One region of the Paenibacillus sp. IHB B 3415 genome, then DNA from elsewhere that is predicted to be linked to it. Evidence: a T-box and tRNA genes for the amino acid it is inferred to sense, from the RefSeq annotation. Region 1 holds a T-box; the other regions hold tRNA genes.
The links. The T-box of region 1 lies ahead of lysS (lysine--tRNA ligase). A T-box ahead of a tRNA ligase gene usually reads a tRNA of that ligase, here a tRNA-Lys.

Region 1 (7,539 bases):
AGAGAATCACTATTGATGATATTCTTGCGTTTCCTTATATTACTTTTGAGCAGGGGGATAACAATTCACTGCACTTCTCGGAGGAAATGCTTAGCTTCACGCAGATTGAGAAGAATATTAAAGTTACCGACCGCGCCACACTGACTCATCTGCTGCTCGGAAGTGATTCGTATACGGTAGGCACAGGGATAATGGCCTCTGAGCTGAATGATGCGGGACTGGTCACTATTCCTTTTGACAGCAAAGAGGTGTTCTCTGTCGGCTGGATTGCCCACAAGGACCGTAAACCGAGCGAGATTATGTCGGGGTATATTAACATTCTGAATGATCTGGTGTCGGATAATTATTTCGAGCTTGAATCATTCTTACTTTAACAGCAGGAGGGACGTATGAGTAGTCCAGTTATCGGATCGACAAGAAATGCACCGCCCTTTCGCTATGACATTGTCGGAAGCTTCCTGCGGCCAGAAGCGCTCAAAGCTGCGCGCAGCCTGCATGCCCAAGGTACCATGACCGCCGGGGAACTGCGTGAGGTTGAGAACATAGAGATTGCCAAGCTGCTCCAGCAGCAGAAATCCCTGGGGCTACATGCCGTAACCGATGGCGAGTTCCGCCGCTCCTGGTGGCATCTTGATTTCTTCTTCGGGGTACAGGGGACGCAGAAGATCACGCTCGGGCCGGCCGGCAGCTCCAAGGAACCGGTGAACCGGGCAGAGAGCTTCAAGATTACCGGTAAAATCGCATTCGGCGACCATCCTATGGTGGCAGACTTCAGCAGTTTGCAGCAGATGGCCGGAGACACGCTTGCCAAAATGACCATTCCCTCACCGGCGCTGTTTCATTTCGTGCAGGATTATAACGGAAACGAGGTCTACTCGGATTCCGCAACGCTGTATGGAGATATCATCCGGGTGTACCGGGATGCAATTCAGGCCTTCTACGATGCCGGTTGCCGGTATCTGCAGCTGGATGATACCACGTGGGGCACACTTTGCAGCGGCAAACACCGGGCGCATCTTCGCAGCAGAGGCGTCGATCCCGACCAGCTGGCGAAGGACTATGTGCGGCTGATTAATGAGAGCATCGCTGCCCGCCCTGCGGATATGACGATTGCGCTGCATGTGTGCAGAGGTAATCTCCGCTCGACTTGGTTTGCTGCCGGGGGCTACGGGCCGGTTGCAGAAGAGCTGTTCGCTGGTGCCGAAGTGGACGCGTTCTTCCTGGAATATGACAATGAACGTTCTGGTGATTTCGAACCGCTGCGCTTTATTCGTAACCAATTTGTAGTGCTGGGGCTGGTGACCACGAAGCATGGCGGGCTGGAGAACAAAGAGCAGCTCAAAGCCCGGATCGCCGAAGCTTCTCAATACGTGGATATTAATCAGCTCTGTCTCAGCACCCAATGCGGCTTCGCCTCCTCCGAGGAAGGGAATATCCTGACGGAAGAAGAGCAGTGGGACAAGCTGCGGCTGGTGATTGAGACGGCGGATGAGGTTTGGGTGTAAGCTATTAGAAGGCTGATCTCTATGTGTCTGCGAGGCACGGATCTGGTTAACACGCCAGTTATCTATTAGAATAGTTGTACTTTGTACACTTATAACAGCTCCTTTGCCGATAATGGACGATATAACTGTATTCTCTGCAATTATATTGATCTGGTAAAGGCTGAAAGCGGGATTTTCCGGGGAATAGGTGCACGAAATACAACTAAAGTCACTTCAGTGATTTAATTCTTCAAAATAAGTGTACAAAATGCAGCTAAAGCTACTGACGCCGACTGACTGCTTCCGTTCCAGGAAATATGAAGAAGAGTTATTGACAGAAACAACCTACCAGGAGTAATATTGCTGATAATTACTTACATACACACAAGCGATGAAGAGAAGAGTAGGCAGGCGGCAGCGTTCACAGAGAGCTCCAGAGTGGTGAAATGGGGCAGCGAAGCGTCTGATCTGAAAAAAGTCTCTGAGCTGCATACGGAATTGGGCACAATGCCCAAGGATGCTATGCCGGGATCTCCCGTTACAGAGATAGGGTATAAGCGTAATGGCCGTACCCGAAGAGGCGGGCCTGGCAACATGTCCGCGAACAGAGGTGGTACCGCGAAGCTTATTCAAGCTCTCGTCCTCAAGATAACAATCTTGAGGGCGGGAGCTTTTTTGCGTTCCCGGGCGGCCGGGCGTCGTGCCAAGTCTAATAGGCTCCACATGAGCTCCATACTAACAGTAGAGGTGATTTGCCAATGCATTGGGCAGAAAAAATTGCAAACCAGTTAATAGAAAACCATCAGGAGCGTCAGACTTTTGTATGTGCATCGGGGATCAGTCCGTCCGGATCGGTCCATATCGGAAATTTCCGCGAGATTGTAACCACTTCGTTCGTAGCCAAAGCACTGCGGCGGGCGGGGAAGGAGGTACGGTTCATTTTCTCGTGGGATGACTTTGACCGGTTCCGGAAGGTGCCGAAGCTTGTGGACCCTGCGTTCGGACAATATATAGGGCTGCCGTATTCACAGGTTCCCTGTCCGCATGGCTGCCATACTTCGTATGCGGCACATTTCGAGGCGGAGTTTGAGCAGGCGCTGCAGGCGTTTGAGATCGAGCCTGAATTCATCTATCAGAGCCGGGAATACCAGTCACGCCGCTATAATCCGGCAATCCTACATGCCCTGCGCCACCGGGAAGAGATCTACGATATTCTGATGTCGTTCAAAACAGGGGAGAGCTCTGCGGAAGACCGGGCGGCCTTTTATCCGGTGAATGTATACTGCGGACGATGCGGAAAAGATGCGACAACGATACTCAGCTTCGACGACAGTGCAGAGACCGTGGTGTACAGCTGTAAGTGCGGTCATGCCGATACCATAAATGTTCCTGAGGCTGACAACATGAAACTGCACTGGAAAATCGACTGGCCGATGCGCTGGAACATGGAGCAGGTGGTGTTTGAGCCTGGAGGACGTGATCATTCGTCTGAAACCGGAAGCTATAATGTGGCCGCAGTGATCTCGGAGCGAATCTTCAGGAACCCGCCGCCGATGTACGTGCCCTATGAATTTATCAGCATTAAAGGCAGTTACGCCAAAATGTCCAGCTCGTCCGGGCATAATTACACGCCGGATGATCTGCTGAACATATACGCCCCGGAGAATATCCTGTTCCTGTTCGCCAAATACCAGCCGAATGCGGCTTTTCATATTGGGCTGGATGAGGATGTGCTGCGCAATTATGCGGAGTTCGAGCGATATGCTGCTGGAGTTCATGCCGGGACATTAACCGGTGACCTTGCAGATGCGCTGAAGCTGTCGCTGCTAAGCGGCTCGGCCGGGATGGCCCCAAGCTTCAGTCAGGTGTCCAGTCTGCTGCCGCTAATCAACTTCGACCGGCGGATGCTCCGGGATATTCTCGCCAAGAATGGGGCGGAGGCTGATCAAGATCAGCTGCGGCAGACTGCGGACCGGGCAGAGCATTGGATCAGAAACTGGATGCCACACAAGCTGGTAACGGTCAATACTTCGCCGGACTTAGCCTACTATCATTCCCTGGACCTGGTAGAGCTGAAATGGCTGCGCACCCTCTGCAGCCTGCTGCGGAACGAGGAGCTGGACGAAGGGCAGAGAATGACCCAAATCTATGCGATCTGTCATCATGAAGACAAAAAAACAATGCGGACTCAGCAAAAAAGGCTGTTCACCATTATCTATCAGCTGGTTCTGAGTGCGGATGAAGGCCCGCGTCTGCCGATGCTTATTCAGGCTGCGGGGACGGACCGGATGCTGTCTTTACTGGATTTATGAATGGAGCCGTACGGCCCTTTACGGGATATATCGAACAGAGGTATAATATACAGGACTGTTTTTAATCAAATGTTGGAAAGCGAGCGGTAACGATATGGGTCGTAAGTGGAATAATATTAAGGAAAAGAAAGCATCCAAGGATGCCAATACAAGTAAGGTCTACGCCAAGTTCGGAGTAGAAATCTATGTTGTCGCTAAGAAGGGTGAACCTGATCCGGAATCCAACCGTGCACTGAAGGTGGTTCTGGAACGGGCCAAAACTTACAATGTGCCGAAGGCGATTATCGACCGCGCACTTGAAAAGGCAAAAGGCAGCGGCGACGAAAATTACGTGGAGCTTCGTTATGAAGGCTTCGGTCCAAGCGGTTCGATGATCGTAGTCGATGCGCTGACCAATAACGTTAACCGTACAGCTCCGCTGGTACGCTCCACCTTCAGTAAGAACGGCGGCAATATGGGGGTCAGCGGTTCGGTAACGTATATGTTCGATCCGACAGCTGTTATCGGTGTGGAAGGCAAAACTGCGGATGAAGTCATGGAGCTGCTGATTGAAGCAGACCTGGATGTCCGTGATGTGCTGGAAGAGGATGAAGCAGTGATCGTATATGCCGAACCCGACCAGTTCCACGCTGTACAGGAAGCTTTCCGCGGCGCAGGCATTACGGAATTCACCGTAGCCGAGCTGACTTTGCTTCCACAGAATTATGTAGCTCTGCCTGAAGATGCACAGGCGCAGTTCGAGAAGCTGATTGACGCTCTCGAAGAACTGGACGATGTGCAGCAGGTCTACCACAACGTAGATTCGGAAGAATAGAATAAGCTGCTTTGCTAAGCGGACAAGCCCATTTTCAGGCTTGTCCGCTTTTTTACTTCTGCCATGCTGTGTATATTCTATACCGATCTTTGCCAAAATAAACCGAACCGAGCAGACAAGCCCATTTTCAGGCTTGTCCGCTTTTTTACTTCTGCCATGCTGTGTATATTCTATACCGATCTTTGCCAAAATAAACCGAACCGAGCAGCACACTACGTAGAGGAGGCAATGCAGTGGAGGAATTTACAACACCGGATAAGAACCTGGTTAATACCGTCAAGGAGCTTGATCAGGACCCGGTCACCAGCCAGGAAGCGCAGCAGATGGAACAGAAGAAGAGTGACATCCGCAAGGAATCTCTAAAGGATGACAAAACGACCTATAAGAAAAATGAGCAGAATACGTATAAATGATTTGCTCCTGTAAGTGAAGCAGGGGCCATGCGGGCGGGGGGGGGGACCCCCAGATGGAACAGAAGAAGAGTGACATCCGCAAGGAATCTCTAAAGGATGACAAAACGACCTATAAGAAAAATGAGCAGAATACGTATAAATGATTTGCTCCTGTAAGTGAAGCAGGGGCCATGCGGGCGGTGAGGGCAACCTCACCGCTTTTTTGGTATTCAATGAAGTAGACAGTACCCTTTCCGTCTGACAAAGTACAGCCTGGTATGCTATAGTCGATTGTAAATATGCAAACTAATGTTCTCTTTAATTGGTTAGCTGATCAAACAGGAGGAATTACGAAATGGAACCTTTCCGGTTGTTGAGTGTAGTCCATGTATTTCTGATCAAAGACGGGCAAATATTGCTGCTGCGGCGCTTGAACACAGGACATCATGACGGGGATTATGGTCTGCCTGCGGGCAAGCTGGATGGAGGTGAGGAGTTGTTCTCCGCCGCCATCCGTGAAGTCCGGGAAGAATGCGGTGCTGTCATCGCGCCATCAGACCTTGAAATGCTCGGAGCGATGCATATCCGGATTTCCGGAAATGAACGGATTGATTTCTTCTTCAGAGCGGAGCATTGGAGTGGTGAGATTAGCAACACCGAGCCGGATAAATGCGATGATTTGCGCTGGTTCCCGCTGGATGATCTTCCGGAGAATGTAATTCCTTTTGTGCAGGAGGCCTGGAGCAAGTTCAGGGATGGTATCTGGTTTGCTTCACATGGATGGGCGTGACAGGAGTAACCGGAGCCGTGCGCATTTTCACAAATCTATGGTGCATCCCGCCAAAATTGTGTATGCTGAATGAAGTTTACTGAAAACAAATGTAAAGTACATAGCAGGAGGATTTCCGCAGGATGGAAGATTGGACGATTGGCATGGTGGCAGTATTGGTGCTTTGCGGTTTTTTGGCCGGATTAATTGACTCTGTGGTAGGCGGGGGAGGACTGATTGCAATTCCTGCACTGCTGTCCGTAGGGATTCCGCTTCCTCTGCTGCTGGGCAGCAGCAAATTAGCCGGGTCAATGTGCTCGCTGACCAGTACGGCCTCTTTCGTGCGCTCTGGCAAAATCAATTTCAAGCTGGTCCGGACACTGATTCCGTTATCCATCATTGGGGCGGTGGCCGGTACACTTACCGTCCGTCAGGTACCTTCAGAGTTTCTGAAGCCGCTTGTCATTGTAATGCTGGTAGTGATAACGGTCTATACTTTGTTCAAAAAAGCCTGGGGGGACGTATCCACCTTCTCCGGCAGCAATGGCAGAACACGGCTGATCGGGATTACCGCGGCACTGGTCATAGGCTTCTATGATGGCTTCTTCGGACCGGGAACCGGATCTTTTCTGATCTTTGCTTTTCTGATGATGGGCTTCGAATTTGTTACGGCCGCCGGCAATGCCAAAATGCTGAATTTTGCCAGCAATATCACGAGTCTGCTTACGTTTATAGCCCTTGGCTCTGTCAGCTATACCCATGGGCTGATCCTGGGTATTCCGATGGTGATCGGAGCTATTGTCGGCTCCAGAATAGCTATCCGCAATGGAGCGGCTTACATCCGCCCGCTATTTATAACAGTCACTGTCATATTGATCGGCAAGCAGATATGGGATACGATGCATTAAGTACATATATTGGAGTGGATGAGATGGAGATCAGGATCATACAGAAAGAAGAAGCATGGAAACTGAGACATGAAGTGATGTGGCCCGAGCGTGAGCCGGATTACATTAAACTTACGGATGATGAGCTTGGCGTACATTACGGGCTGTATCTGGGAGAACAGCTGGTTTCGGTGTTATCCCTGTTCATTAATGGTACCGAAGCACAGTTCCGCAAGTTTGCTACGCTGGAGCTGGAGCAGGGTCTGGGCTACGGCAGCAGACTGCTGCAGACCGTACTGAAAGAGGCAGAGCAGGCAGGGGTACAGCGGATCTATTGCAACGCAAGAACCTACAAAGCTGGGTTCTACAAGAAGTTCGGCATGCAGGCTACAGAAGAAGTGTTCAGCAAAGGCGGCAAGGACTATGTCGTAATGGAAAGGTTCTTCACGCCCGCTGAAGACGGCAACGGAAAGGAGTCTACCCATGACTAAGAAGCTGTACTATGATTCGGCCTACTTGAATGAATGGAGTACAACCATAAGTGGTACCGTTGAACGTGAAGACGGGCTCTATGTGACGCTTGCAGAGACAGCCTTCTATCCCCATGGCGGCGGACAGCCTTGTGATACAGGGTACATAGGTGAACTACCAGTGCTGGATGTAGTGCTGGAAGATAATGAGGTGCTTCATAAGGTAGCGCAGCTCCCTGATCAGGCTGAAGTCAATTGCAGAATCGACTGGAACCGGAGATTTGACCATATGCAGCAGCATAGCGGACAGCATTTGCTGTCGGCGGTTTTCCGTGATTTGTACCAGGCTATGACCCTGAGCTTCCATCTTGGCAGTGACTATGCCACGATTGACATCGGACTGCCGGAGCT
Region 2 (7,539 bases), on a different contig from region 1:
TTGCTTTGTCATGCTTTCTTCTTTGAACTTTTGTCCTTTTGCTTTCTATTTAATGAAGGTTACTGAATGTCCTTATCATGTTTGCAACCGTCCCCAATATATGTTTACGCCTCTGTCTTACTGTCGTAATATTTCAAAAAAAATTCGGCAGAAAAATACCCCTACTTCTAAGAAATAGGGGATTCAATTCATGGCTTGATATCACGTAGAACGTCACCAGCAACGTAAGCCAAGCTGGTATTACCAGCGGTATCCGAGTAAGCCATCATGACTTCTGGATCGACTTTCAACGTGTCGCCAGTTGTCCGACAAGGCCACCTTGCTGCTGACTGGCTTCAATGTCCGGGCATAGTAATCCCTGGCATACAATTGATACGTGTTTGGGAAGTTTCCGTTCTCGCTGTACGGAGAGGAAGCGCCTTGCGCTTCACTGCTGGCCCCGCCTTTTGTTACCGCTTCATATTCACGATTGGTCGACAGGCTGAATAGAGCCGTATCTGTAGGACGAGCTTGCTGGCGAATGTGCAGGTACCATGCTGTTGCTTCATGTACACTCATAAACGCAAAGTCGCGGCTAGTAGGGCTGGCATTATCCTTGACACTGATACCAACCAGCGTTTGGGCGAAAAAGACAATCTCATTCTTGCTGAACTTCTCCTGCATCATTTGGGCATAGGCTGTATAGGCATTGCCTTTAAGAATTCCTTTGTCCCGAATTAAGTCCATATATCCTTGGAACATCAAGCTGGATACAATCTGCGAATCCAGTTTGTCCCATTGGTCGTCGCTACCATGCTTTAAGATATAGTCCTCAAGCATATTTTTTAATGAATCACCAATGGTTGACGCCGACCCCTCGCCAGATAAGGAGCGATCTGGATTGCCCGGGTCCATCGCGACCAAGGTTTCCGCAATGACATGTTTGAAGTAGTTACCGTCCATAGCTTGGGTTGCATTATCCGCATACTCTAAGGTTCGTTGCAATATGGCGGCTTTGTCGACTCCCTTGGTACTGCCCGGGTAGAGGGGATTACTGCCATACAGGGTTGAACCGGTTCCAGCTTCTTCGAACGTAATGACCCCCGAGCCGTTCTTACGGAACAACTGATCGGATGTTTTGCTCGGAGCCATATAGAACATGTACGGCTCGTAGTTGAATTTAAAATCATCCTGCAGATCGGTGGCTGTCGATGATGCGGTCAATACCCCGGAACCGTTGCTTTTGACCTTGTTCGGAATAAAACCAAATTGCAGAATGGCTACCTTGTTCGAGGTTTGGAACGTTCCGGCAGCGGTGGCCGACCCACTGCTACCAGTTGCCGGTGGTGTACCGCCTACATTCGCACCGCCGCCATCGGCATACGCTGCAGATGGTAAAGAAGCGGATAAAATAGAACTACCGAGTGCGGCAATCAGTATAATACTCATCCAAGAATGGTTAGATGATGTTTTTTTATTTATCTTCCGGTATAACAGAAACAACCCGATGGACAGGAGCAGCATGAGAGTAAGGCCCAAAATATACAGCAGCATTGGGTCGCCGGTGTGCGGCGTTGTGGCAGTACCCCCGAATAAGACTCCGGCTCCTAATACGACTCGGGTCAGTTTGGATTGTTCGCCAATGACGATGGTATGAATGGTACCATTCTCCGTATCCTTAATCATGTATGAATTGCCGGGAACGACAGCGAGGGTTTGCGGCTTGGTCCCGGTGTAAACTTTCTTGGCGACCCCTGCTACATTCAGAAATGAGAAACTGAATTGCTCGCCATCTTTAGAGATTTCAAGTGTATACTGCGGATTGATCGTTAGCTTTAGCTCGGCTCGTTTATCTGTCGTTATGGAAATCTGCTGGGGTAGAGAGAATACCTTCGCATATGCAGACTCGGCCTCCAGCGTATACGTCCCTGCAGGAATACCGGAGAATACCGCCTGACTATCACTGACTGAATAAACTCGGGTAGTACCCTGCTTATCTGTTAATTTTAAGGTGAAGACCTTCCATGCTGTGCTGAGCTCGGGAATACCGGATACGTTAACCGTGACTTTGATCTCGCCGCTCTTTACCGAAGGTCCGGTATTCCAAACCACAGGTAGCACTGTGATGCCTTTAGCTGTTCCAGTTACCATCTCCGGGGAAGCTCCAGCTCGGTTGACTGCGGCGAAACACCTCCGGTAGTTGGGACAGCAGGAGAAACTAAGAACATCCATGTAAGCTTATCGGTGTCGAGCCAGACCAGACCTTGGTCGTCGGAAGTGGCTTGCAGTGTTCCTTTGTTCTCAAGCAATTCGATCTGGCCCCCGGTATTAGCAAGCTTGCCGCCCTGCCCATCCTGCAGTGCCAACGCGTTCTTGTTAGATGCTGCGCTGAGTGTCGCGCTCAGCGGACGGAGCATTGTAGCTGTCAGGTCTTGAATGATTTGTTCGTCCTGATCACCTTGCGTATAGGTAAAGGGGGCAATTGAAAAGCTGTAATGTGTGTTTTCCGTTACCTTATATTCGCGCTGAAAGGGATTGCCGTTGCCGTCTATACTCTGTTCACAAAACTGCAAGCTGTCTACCCCGGTTCCGGCTTTACGCAGGACTAACGCCAACTGATCTCCCAATCGATACCCCGGGTGGGCGAAGACCAGAGCGTACTTTCCTGCTGCGACTTGATAATTCTCGGCATTACCCGTTACCGTACTGATACGTGTGTTGGTGTCTGCCGACCACAATTCCAGCGTGAACGAAGGAATGTAGGCTTGTTCCTCCTTACCGGCTGGATAGTAGACTTCGACATGGATACCATCCGTGACCATGCGGTTGGACTTATCAATAGTTGGTAATGCAGTAGAAGTAGTGGAAATAGAGGATGCAGTGGGTTGAACTGTGCTTTCAGCCTCGGGAACAGGAGAAGTAGTCACCACCTCTAGGTTATTCAGAACCTCAGTTACAACTGGACTACCTACCTCGGAAGTAGTGGGAATAGTGGATGTAGACACTTCCGTAGACGGATTTGTTGCAAAACTATTGGGTTCAGTGGGCTGAACTACAGATTGCACGATTCCTTGGACGACTTCTGGACTTGAGCTGCTGGATAAAGCTCCGGCTGACCCTGAGAATAGAGATACACCTATTACACTGACAAGTAGTGCGGTGAACCATGTTTGCTTCATTACTGTTAACCTCCTTAAGTCTGGTTAATGACGATTGGTAAACGCTTGACGTTGAATGCTTTGATTTCTTCTTGTTTATAATCCGGCTTCCGGATAACTGTCGTTAAATTTTAAAATCCCTCGCCCAAAAACAAAAAAAGTCAGAGGATATACCCCTGACTTTTTCACTAAAAATAATAAATTCTATTTTTGCTTATTCAAATCTTTTCTCCAAATGTAGGCTGCGCAACGACCCGGGCATCACTCGGCCTTACATCTTGCAGTCCCGTTTTGGTGAATGTACCAGCCACAGTCTTACACCAAATATCACCAACTTGAACGTACATATCCGCATGACTGTTTCCAGCGAGAATGATTGTATTATAGCCCATAATATCAAAAACCAGTGACAGTACCTGAGCATCAGAATCACAGTCGCTGACCCCTCTAACCAGATTATCATAAGCAGATTTGGGCGATCCATCCCCCGGATTACTCTTACCTTCGGCTAAATCCCATGCAAGCAGCATTGTTTTATATACATGTTCAATCTTTTCCTTGCTGACCCCGGACTTTACCAATTCGCCAATATCTGCTTCTGCAAAGTATAGCTGAACGTTGCGTTCCGAGCGATCTGCCTTGTCACCTGACCACCGAACACCATCAATATACTCCGCATATTCCTTAGGCATTTCGTATTGTTCGAATTTACTTACGGCTGCCTGGGCAATCGCCATGATCTTATTGTACTCGTCGCTATTTTGACTACCGTACGTATGATCGCCATATTTCACGGTTATTCCGCCAATTACTTTTTGAACATCCTTCTGGCTATCTATGGTTACCGTATTGCTTGATTTATCATAATTGACATTTGCTCCAAGGGCTTCTGCTACAAAACGCAGGGGAACCATGGTCGTATTCTTGATTGTCTGCGCTTTGACCGCCAGCCGAATCTTGGCGAAATTCACATACCCGTAGCTATCGCCTAACGCCAGTGTGATGAAGGTATCCCATTTTGCCGCTGTAATGACCTGTCCGGCAGCATCAAAATTGATTTTACAACCCATGGCTTCAAATATACCGCGCATTGGGACCAATACTGTCCCTCCAGACATTACAGGAGCGAGCAACGGAATACGACTGCTTGACCCCATCCAGCATAACGATAATCTCATTACTTGCTATCGCTGCCTTTGCCGTTGTAATCTCGGATTGCGCGGTATTTTGATTTACTGCCGCTAATTTTACCGTTGATACCGTAGTGGTTAACCCAATCTTTTGTTTAATCCGCTGAATTTGGCCATTGATCGTATTTTCTTCACCCCGCAGGGTACTCAAGCCGTCTCCTCCATGAATTACGATCGCTTTTTCCGTGTCCAGAATGACCGTTCGCAGCTTGTCCATGTAGTTATATTCCGTGTTGCCCGACAGACGCTGCTCAATAGCAGTAAGACTGTTAGCAATAACTTCTAACCTTTGCAAGCTCCACCCCTGTTCGTTGAGTACCTGAACGGCTCTTCTTAAATTAAGAAGGTAGGCATCATCAGACTCAGTAATAGTTGTAGCAGAAGCAGCAATGGCTGGCGAAGGGCTTACCTGGTTCGCATAAGCAATTGGACACCCAAGCAGCCCTCCCAGCAGACTGGAGCTTAACAGCAGACCACCAATCACTAAGCTAAAGATTCGTGTGACAGCTTGACCCTTACCCGTATCTCGAGAATAGGTGGTCGTTCCGTAGATCTCTGTATTCTGTTCCTGTGACTTTAATCGTTTATTAACCATTGACGTTTCCTCCTTGGATACCATTATTAGTCCGTCAATGATATGAATAGCCTGCGATAAAATGTCACTACGGAAAAATAATTGTGGTGATAAATATATAATTGATGAAATAAAATAATGTTCCTATAGTTTGGAGTAAAAACACTTTGCTAAATTAATCATGATGCTGTACCGATGCTCCAGCTTCAAATTACTTCAGGAAAGTAACCCTCATTCCACCAAAATTTATAAAGTACTATAGCAATCGTTCTTTTGGATGGAATGGATCTCAAAAAACCATACCGAATTGCAAATATAAATTAAATACCCCTGCATTGATAATAAGGTAACACCTTACCAATATTCTTTGTTTGCACAGTAGCAAAATATCCTAATAATCTCGCTTCCTTTATTTGAAAAAAAACCGCAAAAAAAAGAACGGCATCTCTGCCGTTTCTTCTGTGATGGACTCTCAGGGGCTCGAACCCTGGACAAATAGATTAAGAGTCTACTGCTCTACCAACTGAGCTAAGAGTCCGTAGTATGGTGGAGAATAGGGGGCTCGAACCCCTGACCTCATCGCTGCCAGCGATGCGCTCTCCCAGCTGAGCTAATTCCCCATACGCTTGATTTCGAATCACATTATGTATTCTGAAATCCATTTTGAGCGGTTCGCTCAAGTCGCTTTCAAGTTGTTATGTTTCGTAGGCGACTTCTATATAATACAGAAATTCAGCATCAGTGTCAACACATTTATAAAATTAATTAATTTCTGTGCAGAGGCGCTTCACACAGAGGCCAGCCTCACAATATCAAGGCTAGCCCCTTTATGCCAGGAATGGCACATTACCTCTTCACAAAGCCTCCTACAGCCCGTCCAGCTCCTCAGTCCCCTTAGAGAGCAGTCCCTTCAGTTCCTTCATAAACATGTTGATGTCCTTGAACTGGCGGTACACGGACGCGAAGCGAACGTAAGCTACCTCATCTACAGGATAGAGCTGCTCCATGACCAGCTCGCCGATCTGGCGGCTCTCGATCTCGGCCAGGGCGATGCCGCGCAGGCTTTTCTCAACCTCGGATACGATGACTTCCAGACGCTCTACAGAAACGGGACGCTTCTCACAGGCGCGGATGAGGCCACGGAGGATTTTGTCACGGCTGAACTCTTCGCGGCTGCCGTCTTTTTTGATGACGATCAGCGGGGTCTCTTCAATCATTTCAAAGGTGGTGAAACGGCGGCTGCACAGTTCGCATTCGCGCCTGCGGCGGATTGACTTATTCTCATTGGCTGGACGGGAGTCAAGCACTTTGGTATTGGTGTGATCACAGTAAGGGCAATGATATGAATAGCCTGCGATAAAATGTCACTACGGAAAAATAATTGTGGTGATAAATATATAATTGATGAAATAAAATAATGTTCCTATAGTTTGGAGTAAAAACACTTTGCTAAATTAATCATGATGCTGTACCGATGCTCCAGCTTCAAATTACTTCAGGAAAGTAACCCTCATTCCACCAAAATTTATAAAGTACTATAGCAATCGTTCTTTTGGATGGAATGGATCTCAAAAAACCATACCGAATTGCAAATATAAATTAAATACCCCTGCATTGATAATAAGGTAACACCTTACCAATATTCTTTGTTTGCACAGTAGCAAAATATCCTAATAATCTCGCTTCCTTTATTTGAAAAAAAACCGCAAAAAAAAGAACGGCATCTCTGCCGTTTCTTCTGTGATGGACTCTCAGGGGCTCGAACCCTGGACAAATAGATTAAGAGTCTACTGCTCTACCAACTGAGCTAAGAGTCCGTAGTATGGTGGAGAATAGGGGGCTCGAACCCCTGACCTCATCGCTGCCAGCGATGCGCTCTCCCAGCTGAGCTAATTCCCCATACGCTTGATTTCGAATCACATTATGTATTCTGAAATCCATTTTGAGCGGTTCGCTCAAGTCGCTTTCAAGTTGTTATGTTTCGTAGGCGACTTCTATATAATACAGAAATTCAGCATCAGTGTCAACACATTTATAAAATTAATTAATTTCTGTGCAGAGGCGCTTCACACAGAGGCCAGCCTCACAATATCAAGGCTAGCCCCTTTATGCCAGGAATGGCACATTACCTCTTCACAAAGCCTCCTACAGCCCGTCCAGCTCCTCAGTCCCCTTAGAGAGCAGTCCCTTCAGTTCCTTCATAAACATGTTGATGTCCTTGAACTGGCGGTACACGGACGCGAAGCGAACGTAAGCTACCTCATCTACAGGATAGAGCTGCTCCATGACCAGCTCGCCGATCTGGCGGCTCTCGATCTCGGCCAGGGCGATGCCGCGCAGGCTTTTCTCAACCTCGGATACGATGACTTCCAGACGCTCTACAGAAACGGGACGCTTCTCACAGGCGCGGATGAGGCCACGGAGGATTTTGTCACGGCTGAACTCTTCGCGGCTGCCGTCTTTTTTGATGACGATCAGCGGGGTCTCTTCAATCATTTCAAAGGTGGTGAAACGGCGGCTGCACAGTTCGCATTCGCGCCTGCGGCGGATTGACTTATTCTCATTGGCTGGACGGGAGTCAAGCACTTTGGTATTGGTGTGATCACAGTAAGGGCATTTCATAAGCTTCATCACTTCC
Region 3 (7,539 bases), on a different contig from region 1:
CTGGAGATGGCCAGCATCGGCCCGTCGAATGTTTTGTTAAGGCTGCCTGCCACTTCTTCCTCAAAACGTTCATTCACGGCTTCAAGCCGCTCCTCCAGCACCCAGGCAAAAATCTCATCCTTACTCTTTACATAATGGAATATTGCACCCTTCGATAATTGCGATTGCTCCATGATATCCTTTAAGGTGATCGCATGGCAGCTTTTATCCCGCAACAATTCCTTGGTTGCATCCAGTAGTTGCCGGATGGTCTGCTTCCGGCGATCTGAGTTCTTCATGGCGATTCTCCTCCTTCGTTCTGCTTTGACTTTAATTTATCATGATTATACATACCGACCATCGGTTTGTAAATAGAAAAGGGGGCTCAGATACCCGAGACAAATAAAAAAGAACAGCAGCTCTGCCGTTCTTGGGGATAATCAAGCCATTCTACTCTCAGACCTAATCTGTATATCTCGCCATTATATATGTACTGTAATATTTGCCGTCTGACAGGATACGGTCCTTCTTCAGTATCCCTTCAACTTCAAAACCAAGGCTTTGGTACAAGCGGATAGCCTTCTCATTGGTTTCCAGAACGCCGCTTAGAATGATTTTGGTTATTCCGTTTGCGTCAGCCCAGGAAATGGACACCTGCAGAAGGTTTTTACCTACTCCGAAGCCCCAATATTGTTTCAAGACTCCTACCCCAAATTCCACCTTGTGCTTAAACCGCTGAAGATCATGTCCTTCACACCGGGAATAGCCAATGATTCTGCCGTCCGCTTCCGCAACCAGACATATATTCCGCGGATGGTTCGTATCCCTCTCAATAATTGTTTCAAATCCGGCTTCATCAATAAAAGCTTCTCCCGGCACCCGGTCCATATGCTCGGTCTCCCCGTCAACTTTAAGCCTTACCCCGGACAGAGACTTCGCATCTGCCTTAACTGCTGAACGGATCGTGTAGTTTAAACCTTTGACAAGGTATTCCTGATTATCAATGATCATGGAATTACTCCCTTCTTAAAGAATCAATGACTAGCCGCGAAGAGTACACTGCGTGGAAACTATCCTTGAGTAAAGGCTGGTGCACCCCAGCCCCTCTTCATCAAATCGCAATTTGAAAATGAATGGGCTATCCAATCGTGATCTATTCGTTAGTAATTTGTATCGTTTCATCGGTGATTGTTCTCCCATCGCTCCCTAATGCTTGGATGGCAATTCGATGATGCAATGACATCCCAGATATATTCCAGGTTAGATTCCAACCATCTTCTCCATTTATATCGTAACCGACAAGTTCTCTCTCTCCCCAAGCTTCTGTGCCCGTTGGGACCGCCCAAAAAAGAATCGTTTCAACGTTTGTAGCATTTACGGAAACATCCAGTTCGCCGCTGTTCTTCGGAACTATGTACCAACCATCTTTTTTGGGGAAATTAGTTTCAACATTCGATATTACAGGTGTAGTATCACCCGCCTGGGAAGAGATGCTCCCTTGATTTATAGAAAAGTCCCCGGAGGAACATGCTGTAAGAACGAAAACATAATTTTTGATATCCGTCTACAGCTATATATATGGTATGAAGAAACAACAAAAAAACGGCATCTCTGCCGTTTCTTCTGTGATGGACTCTCAGGGGCTCGAACCCTGGACAAATAGATTAAGAGTCTACTGCTCTACCAACTGAGCTAAGAGTCCGTAGTATGGTGGAGAATAGGGGGCTCGAACCCCTGACCTCATCGCTGCCAGCGATGCGCTCTCCCAGCTGAGCTAATTCCCCATACGCTTGATTTCGAATCACATTATGTATTCTGAAATCCATTTTGAGCGGTTCGCTCAAGTCGCTTTCAAGTTGTTATGTTTCGTAGGCGACTTCTATATAATACAGAAATTCAGCATCAGTGTCAACACATTTATAAAATTAATTAATTTCTGTGCAGAGGCGCTTCACACAGAGGCCAGCCTCACAATATCAAGGCTAGCCCCTTTATGCCAGGAATGGCACATTACCTCTTCACAAAGCCTCCTACAGCCCGTCCAGCTCCTCAGTCCCCTTAGAGAGCAGTCCCTTCAGTTCCTTCATAAACATGTTGATGTCCTTGAACTGGCGGTACACGGACGCGAAGCGAACGTAAGCTACCTCATCTACAGGATAGAGCTGCTCCATGACCAGCTCGCCGATCTGGCGGCTCTCGATCTCGGCCAGGGCGATGCCGCGCAGGCTTTTCTCAACCTCGGATACGATGACTTCCAGACGCTCTACAGAAACGGGACGCTTCTCACAGGCGCGGATGAGGCCACGGAGGATTTTGTCACGGCTGAACTCTTCGCGGCTGCCGTCTTTTTTGATGACGATCAGCGGGGTCTCTTCAATCATTTCAAAGGTGGTGAAACGGCGGCTGCACAGTTCGCATTCGCGCCTGCGGCGGATTGACTTATTCTCATTGGCTGGACGGGAGTCAAGCACTTTGGTATTGGTGTGATCACAGTAAGGGCATTTCATAAGCTTCATCACTTCCTCATAGTAAGAATGGGAATTTGTATCGTTTCATCGGTGATTGTTCTCCCATCGCTCCCTAATGCTTGGATGGCAATTCGATGATGCAATGACATCCCAGATATATTCCAGGTTAGATTCCAACCATCTTCTCCATTTATATCGTAACCGACAAGTTCTCTCTCTCCCCAAGCTTCTGTGCCCGTTGGGACCGCCCAAAAAAGAATCGTTTCAACGTTTGTAGCATTTACGGAAACATCCAGTTCGCCGCTGTTCTTCGGAACTATGTACCAACCATCTTTTTTGGGGAAATTAGTTTCAACATTCGATATTACAGGTGTAGTATCACCCGCCTGGGAAGAGATGCTCCCTTGATTTATAGAAAAGTCCCCGGAGGAACATGCTGTAAGAACGAAAACATAATTTTTGATATCCGTCTACAGCTATATATATGGTATGAAGAAACAACAAAAAAACGGCATCTCTGCCGTTTCTTCTGTGATGGACTCTCAGGGGCTCGAACCCTGGACAAATAGATTAAGAGTCTACTGCTCTACCAACTGAGCTAAGAGTCCGTAGTATGGTGGAGAATAGGGGGCTCGAACCCCTGACCTCATCGCTGCCAGCGATGCGCTCTGGCGTGATGGTCAGGGGCACTGCCCAAAAATCTAGTTTATTTTATTCAGTTGCTTTCTAATTTTTTGCATATGCCTCTTTCTCACAAGGCCCACAGACTCTTCCTTGTCAAATACTCTTTCAGCTCTCTTCACATATGAGATAAAATTCCCATCATCCTGACTCGATCCTTTTATAGAATATTTTAAATAAACATTTTTACAGCTGATTCTCTTGCCTGTTTTTGTGCGTCCATTATTTTTAACAATTGTATTTAATTTTCGGTACAATCTGTAGTAATATTTCGATACAGTTTTGTCCCTTAGAGTTACTTTCTCACCATCAAACGTAAAGCCTAAATAATTTATAATCTCTTTTCCATTTTCGACATTTATTAATACGTCCTCGTTACAGCTTTTAACCTTCCCGTTATTATAATCAAATACCTGTGTCTTTTCTGGCTCCAAGTACACATGGGGAACCAAGTTGATAACTGAATTAACGAATTGATATTGAGTTTTAAACACACCGAGATCCTCTTTTGGTAATACGATGATAAAATCATCACTATATCTCATATAAAGACCAGATCTTTCAGTGACGTAATCATTCAATTTTTTATCGAATTCTAACATATAGATATTAGATAGAACTGCACTAATTGCTGAACCTTGGGGAATACCGTAAGTGTTTTTGTTAGGCTTAACATTCTGTTTTTTTAATTCCTTAAACTTGACAGGCGAAAGAACCATCTTGGACTTATTAAGTTGTTGTATCCCCCTAACATTATTTTCAAAACCATTTGTCTTAAGTAAATGTTCTAATTTCCAAACAGAATATTTAGTTATATTTTTAAAAACAGCATAGTAGTCAGCTGGTAATTTTGAAACTCCCAATAAGTTACAAAGCATCTTTTTTAGATATGTATGGTCTAGGCTATCAAAAAATTTGGTGAAATCGCCTATAATTACATAACAACTCTTTGAGTTTTTAATAAAATCTATGGCTGCCTTGGCAAAATGAATATTATTCTTATGTAAATTATCGCGATAAGCTATAGATGAATGATTGATTCCATCCAATTCTACTCTTAAATTGTATTGTTGATTTAGCTTGAATCCATAGTATTGATAAATATAACGATCTAGATGTGCAGAATAACAAATCTCACGAGTCTTTACCTTTTTTCCAAAACTCTTATTATACTTTATAAAAGATAAAGTGTAGTGGATAAAAGGGTAAAACCCATGTTCCTTGACTTTGTCTGGATTACTAATGTAGTTCCACACTCTATCTAATGAAACTTTTGAATCAAAGTGAGCATATTTCCGACCTTTTTGATTCTTGTCTTTCCATTTTTTGATATCCACATTAACCCCCTAAAAAGCGTAATACCCGCCAGCATGGAGGGTAGCATCCCTTAACTGGCAGGTATAACTCAACTTGTATTCATTCTGTTATGATTGCCGTCCTGAATTCAACTACCCAAAATGTCGCCCTAATGATTAACTATGTTATAATAGTCAAGGAGGGGAGTCCAATAATCAATATAGTGTTGTGGCTAGCCACAATCCTGATTAGTGAACCGAGTTCAACTGTGGAAATATTCCTAAGAATACATGCCAGCCAGTTGACTACAATCTCCAACCCTTATGTCTAAAACATAAGGCCTACTAAGTATAACATATTATTATTTATCCATATAGTATAAGTTTCCATACCCTTTCCATACCCACATTTCGAAGGAGTTTCCGCTTGAGTTTTTTGGGCTGAGAGAATATATAATCACAAGATTATATTCTTATCTAAACATACATCCCCCCTTATATATCACTCAAAGATTTTAAGATCGAGCTCTCCATAGTGAATAACATCATTAAGAGCATCAGTAATAACGTTCTTGTTCTCAGTATATACGCTTTTCTCTAAGCGAAGGCCTCTCTGAGCATCTCCACGAAAGGAAAGCCAATTAAAGCTGCCGACTACAATAAACGACTTATCACATATTAAAACTTTTTCATGTGTTATTCCTATTTTTTTAAATAATAGATATCTACCATGTTTTTTACTTTTCATTTTATTTAACTTCTCAATAACTATCTTCTCATCACGTTTTTTCCTCTCATTTAGCTCTTGAGGGTATCCAAAAAGTATAAAAACCTTAACACCTCTTTGAAGGCTCTTATCAATTCTAGCCATAAGATCATCATCAAACGCATCAGGAGCCAACCAAGGTGAAACGATTACCACCCATTTTTTAGACACGTGCAAGCTTTTCTCCAATATGGGCCTATGCTCATAAGTTCTTAAAAGTCTTGTAGAGCTCTTTATTTTATCGATTTGATTCTTCATATTTTCAATTTCGAGAAGTAATTCTTGCCTAGCTGTTTTAGACAGAGTGGTTAATTTCGATTCTTGATCAACCTGACCCAATCTCATTTCAAATTTTTTCAACTCTGCTAAATTATTCTCAGCTTCATTTATAGTGCTTTCAGAAAGTTTTATAGTAGGTGTTGCATCAAGCACTATATTTTTTTCTTCTAAAGGAAGTATTCCTACATGTTCTTTTCTGTCTAACTCAGATAAAAAACCATCATATTCATGAGCACGGGTATCTCTATCAAAAACAACATATTTATAACTATCTGTTCTAGCTTCATAGTAAGTCAAAACCCTTAACTTAATAAACATTGCAAAACTCTTTTCAACTTCTGTTATCTCATGTAGTCTTCCTTTCGGTACAGAATATCCTTTATTATACATTTCCTTCAGAAAACTCTCTAATTTACTATGCTCTATTGTATCATCCGAAGGTAGTGGGATATCTTTATTAAAATATAAGGACGGTATACCCTGAGTTTTTATTACAGATCCCGGATAAAGTTGGGTGCTTTCAAGAGCATTGTATTGTCCAGTGATACCATTAATCGAAAAAGAAATCGATCTTTTCTCCGGCACATTCACCTTTATACCTTCAAGTGTTCCTATACCACGTTCTGTTAACTTAATGGATTGTTCTACATGATCAATTCTAATTAACTCATTTTTCAATAAAAATACAGCAGCATTCTTTATAATTTCTTCTTCTAATCCGAGCACTCCATAAATATGATCGATTTTTTCTAAACCACTATCTACTAACTTAAGAACAAACTCATCTACAACACTGATAGACAGTTCTTTTTGCATGAGAACATTTACACTTAATCTCCAAACTGGAAATGCTACTTCTGTGTAATGTATCAATTCGTGCTCCGAGAAAAGTGTTGAATATTTTTCTGCTAATTCTTCAATTCTCACTTATTAAACACCTCAATCGAACAATTTTTATAGTCAGTTTTTTGAATATGTTTAATTACTTCTGCAAAGGGATTCGCTACTTCATAGGTATTTGCATCACGTACCATATCTAAATCACCGACAATAAAGATTAATTTCCGTGCTCGCGATAACGCTACGTTCAATCTCCGGTAGTCTTTCAAAAAACCTATATCACGTTTTTTATTACTTCTAACAATGCTATAAAAGACAATATCTCTTTCTTGACCTTGAAAAGCATCTACCGAATCAACTTCGATACTTGTATTTTTCCACTTCTCTTTATCTTTGGGACTAACAATTTGTTCAATCAATAACTTCTGATCTGTGTAACCAGTTATAATTCCTATTGATATTTTTTCTCCACTACCATTTAACTCTTCTTCTATTTTAATACACTTTTCTAGAATTATTTTAGCTTCTAATTGATTTTGTTTACTTTTACTAGAGGGCAATGAACTCTCAAATCGCTCTTCTCTTGTGCTTGTTGAAATCCACACTACGCTTTTCCCCTTATATTCGCCTATTAAATGTAATAAATTCGTAGTTGATTCAGCATTTTGAACAGTTCCGTCATAAAAAACATCACTTATCAGTTGACCTATACCTGAATGCATTCGGTATTGTATGTCAAGAGTAGATTTAATAGAATCATTAGATCGGTTGAATATATCCTCAAATAAGCTAGTCTCAAGAAAAGATTTATTAATTTCAAATTTTTCCAAGTCGTCTTTTGTAAAATCAATGTCAACAATGGGTGGAAGTTGTTTATGGTCTCCGACCAATAAAATCTTTTTACCTCTTACTAACGGCACCAAAATTTCAGGTGGAGTTGCACGTCCCGCCTCATCCACGATTACCCAATCATATTCAGCTGACCATACGCCCGGAATGTTAGCCGTGCCTAAACATGTACTCGCAATAACCTGTGTTTCACTTGCACAGATAGCTTCGAATTCCCTTCCTCTTCCAAGCCTCTTAAGCCATTCTTGACGTATTACTTCTACTTGATCTAAACTTGCTAATGCTCTACGGTTACGCTCATGCTCTCTTTCAAATAATTGAATAGTTTTCAATAAATCAGTTGAATTAAATATTCGATCCCACTCAACTTTTGGGTTTAATA

Region 2: it encodes a tRNA-Lys, which carries the amino acid that the T-box ahead of lysS (lysine--tRNA ligase) is inferred to sense. The anticodon was not compared.
Region 3: it encodes a tRNA-Lys, which carries the amino acid that the T-box ahead of lysS (lysine--tRNA ligase) is inferred to sense. The anticodon was not compared.

Annotation. Positions count from the first base shown of each region.
Region 1 is NZ_JUEI01000001.1:29,347-36,885, forward strand. It holds gene QW71_RS00125 (LysR family transcriptional regulator) at 1-374, shown strand, start outside; gene QW71_RS00130 (5-methyltetrahydropteroyltriglutamate--homocysteine S-methyltransferase) at 390-1,505, shown strand; T-box leader at 1,867-2,132, shown strand; gene lysS (lysine--tRNA ligase) at 2,243-3,796, shown strand; gene QW71_RS00145 (YebC/PmpR family DNA-binding transcriptional regulator) at 3,891-4,610, shown strand; gene QW71_RS00150 (hypothetical protein) at 4,844-5,023, shown strand; gene QW71_RS00155 (NUDIX domain-containing protein) at 5,358-5,792, shown strand; gene QW71_RS00160 (TSUP family transporter) at 5,915-6,679, shown strand; gene QW71_RS00165 (GNAT family N-acetyltransferase) at 6,703-7,149, shown strand; gene QW71_RS00170 (alanyl-tRNA editing protein) at 7,142-7,539, shown strand, end outside.
Region 2 is NZ_JUEI01000060.1:11,914-19,452, reverse strand. It holds gene QW71_RS24175 (hypothetical protein) at 241-2,130, opposite strand; gene QW71_RS24170 (hypothetical protein) at 2,124-3,158, opposite strand; gene QW71_RS38195 (copper amine oxidase N-terminal domain-containing protein) at 3,356-4,228, opposite strand; gene QW71_RS24160 (hypothetical protein) at 4,212-4,922, opposite strand; tRNA gene QW71_RS24155 (tRNA-Lys) at 5,367-5,439, opposite strand; tRNA gene QW71_RS24150 (tRNA-Ala) at 5,446-5,521, opposite strand; gene nrdR (transcriptional regulator NrdR) at 5,768-6,259, opposite strand; tRNA gene QW71_RS24140 (tRNA-Lys) at 6,646-6,718, opposite strand; tRNA gene QW71_RS24135 (tRNA-Ala) at 6,725-6,800, opposite strand; gene nrdR (transcriptional regulator NrdR) at 7,047-7,523, opposite strand.
Region 3 is NZ_JUEI01000060.1:27,746-35,284, reverse strand. It holds gene QW71_RS24260 (TetR/AcrR family transcriptional regulator) at 1-278, opposite strand, end outside; gene QW71_RS24255 (GNAT family N-acetyltransferase) at 442-990, opposite strand; tRNA gene QW71_RS24250 (tRNA-Lys) at 1,609-1,681, opposite strand; tRNA gene QW71_RS24245 (tRNA-Ala) at 1,688-1,763, opposite strand; gene nrdR (transcriptional regulator NrdR) at 2,010-2,486, opposite strand; tRNA gene QW71_RS24235 (tRNA-Lys) at 2,983-3,055, opposite strand; gene QW71_RS24230 (reverse transcriptase/maturase family protein) at 3,149-4,465, opposite strand; gene QW71_RS24225 (phospholipase D-like domain-containing protein) at 4,926-6,395, opposite strand; gene QW71_RS24220 (serine/threonine-protein kinase) at 6,392-7,539, opposite strand, start outside.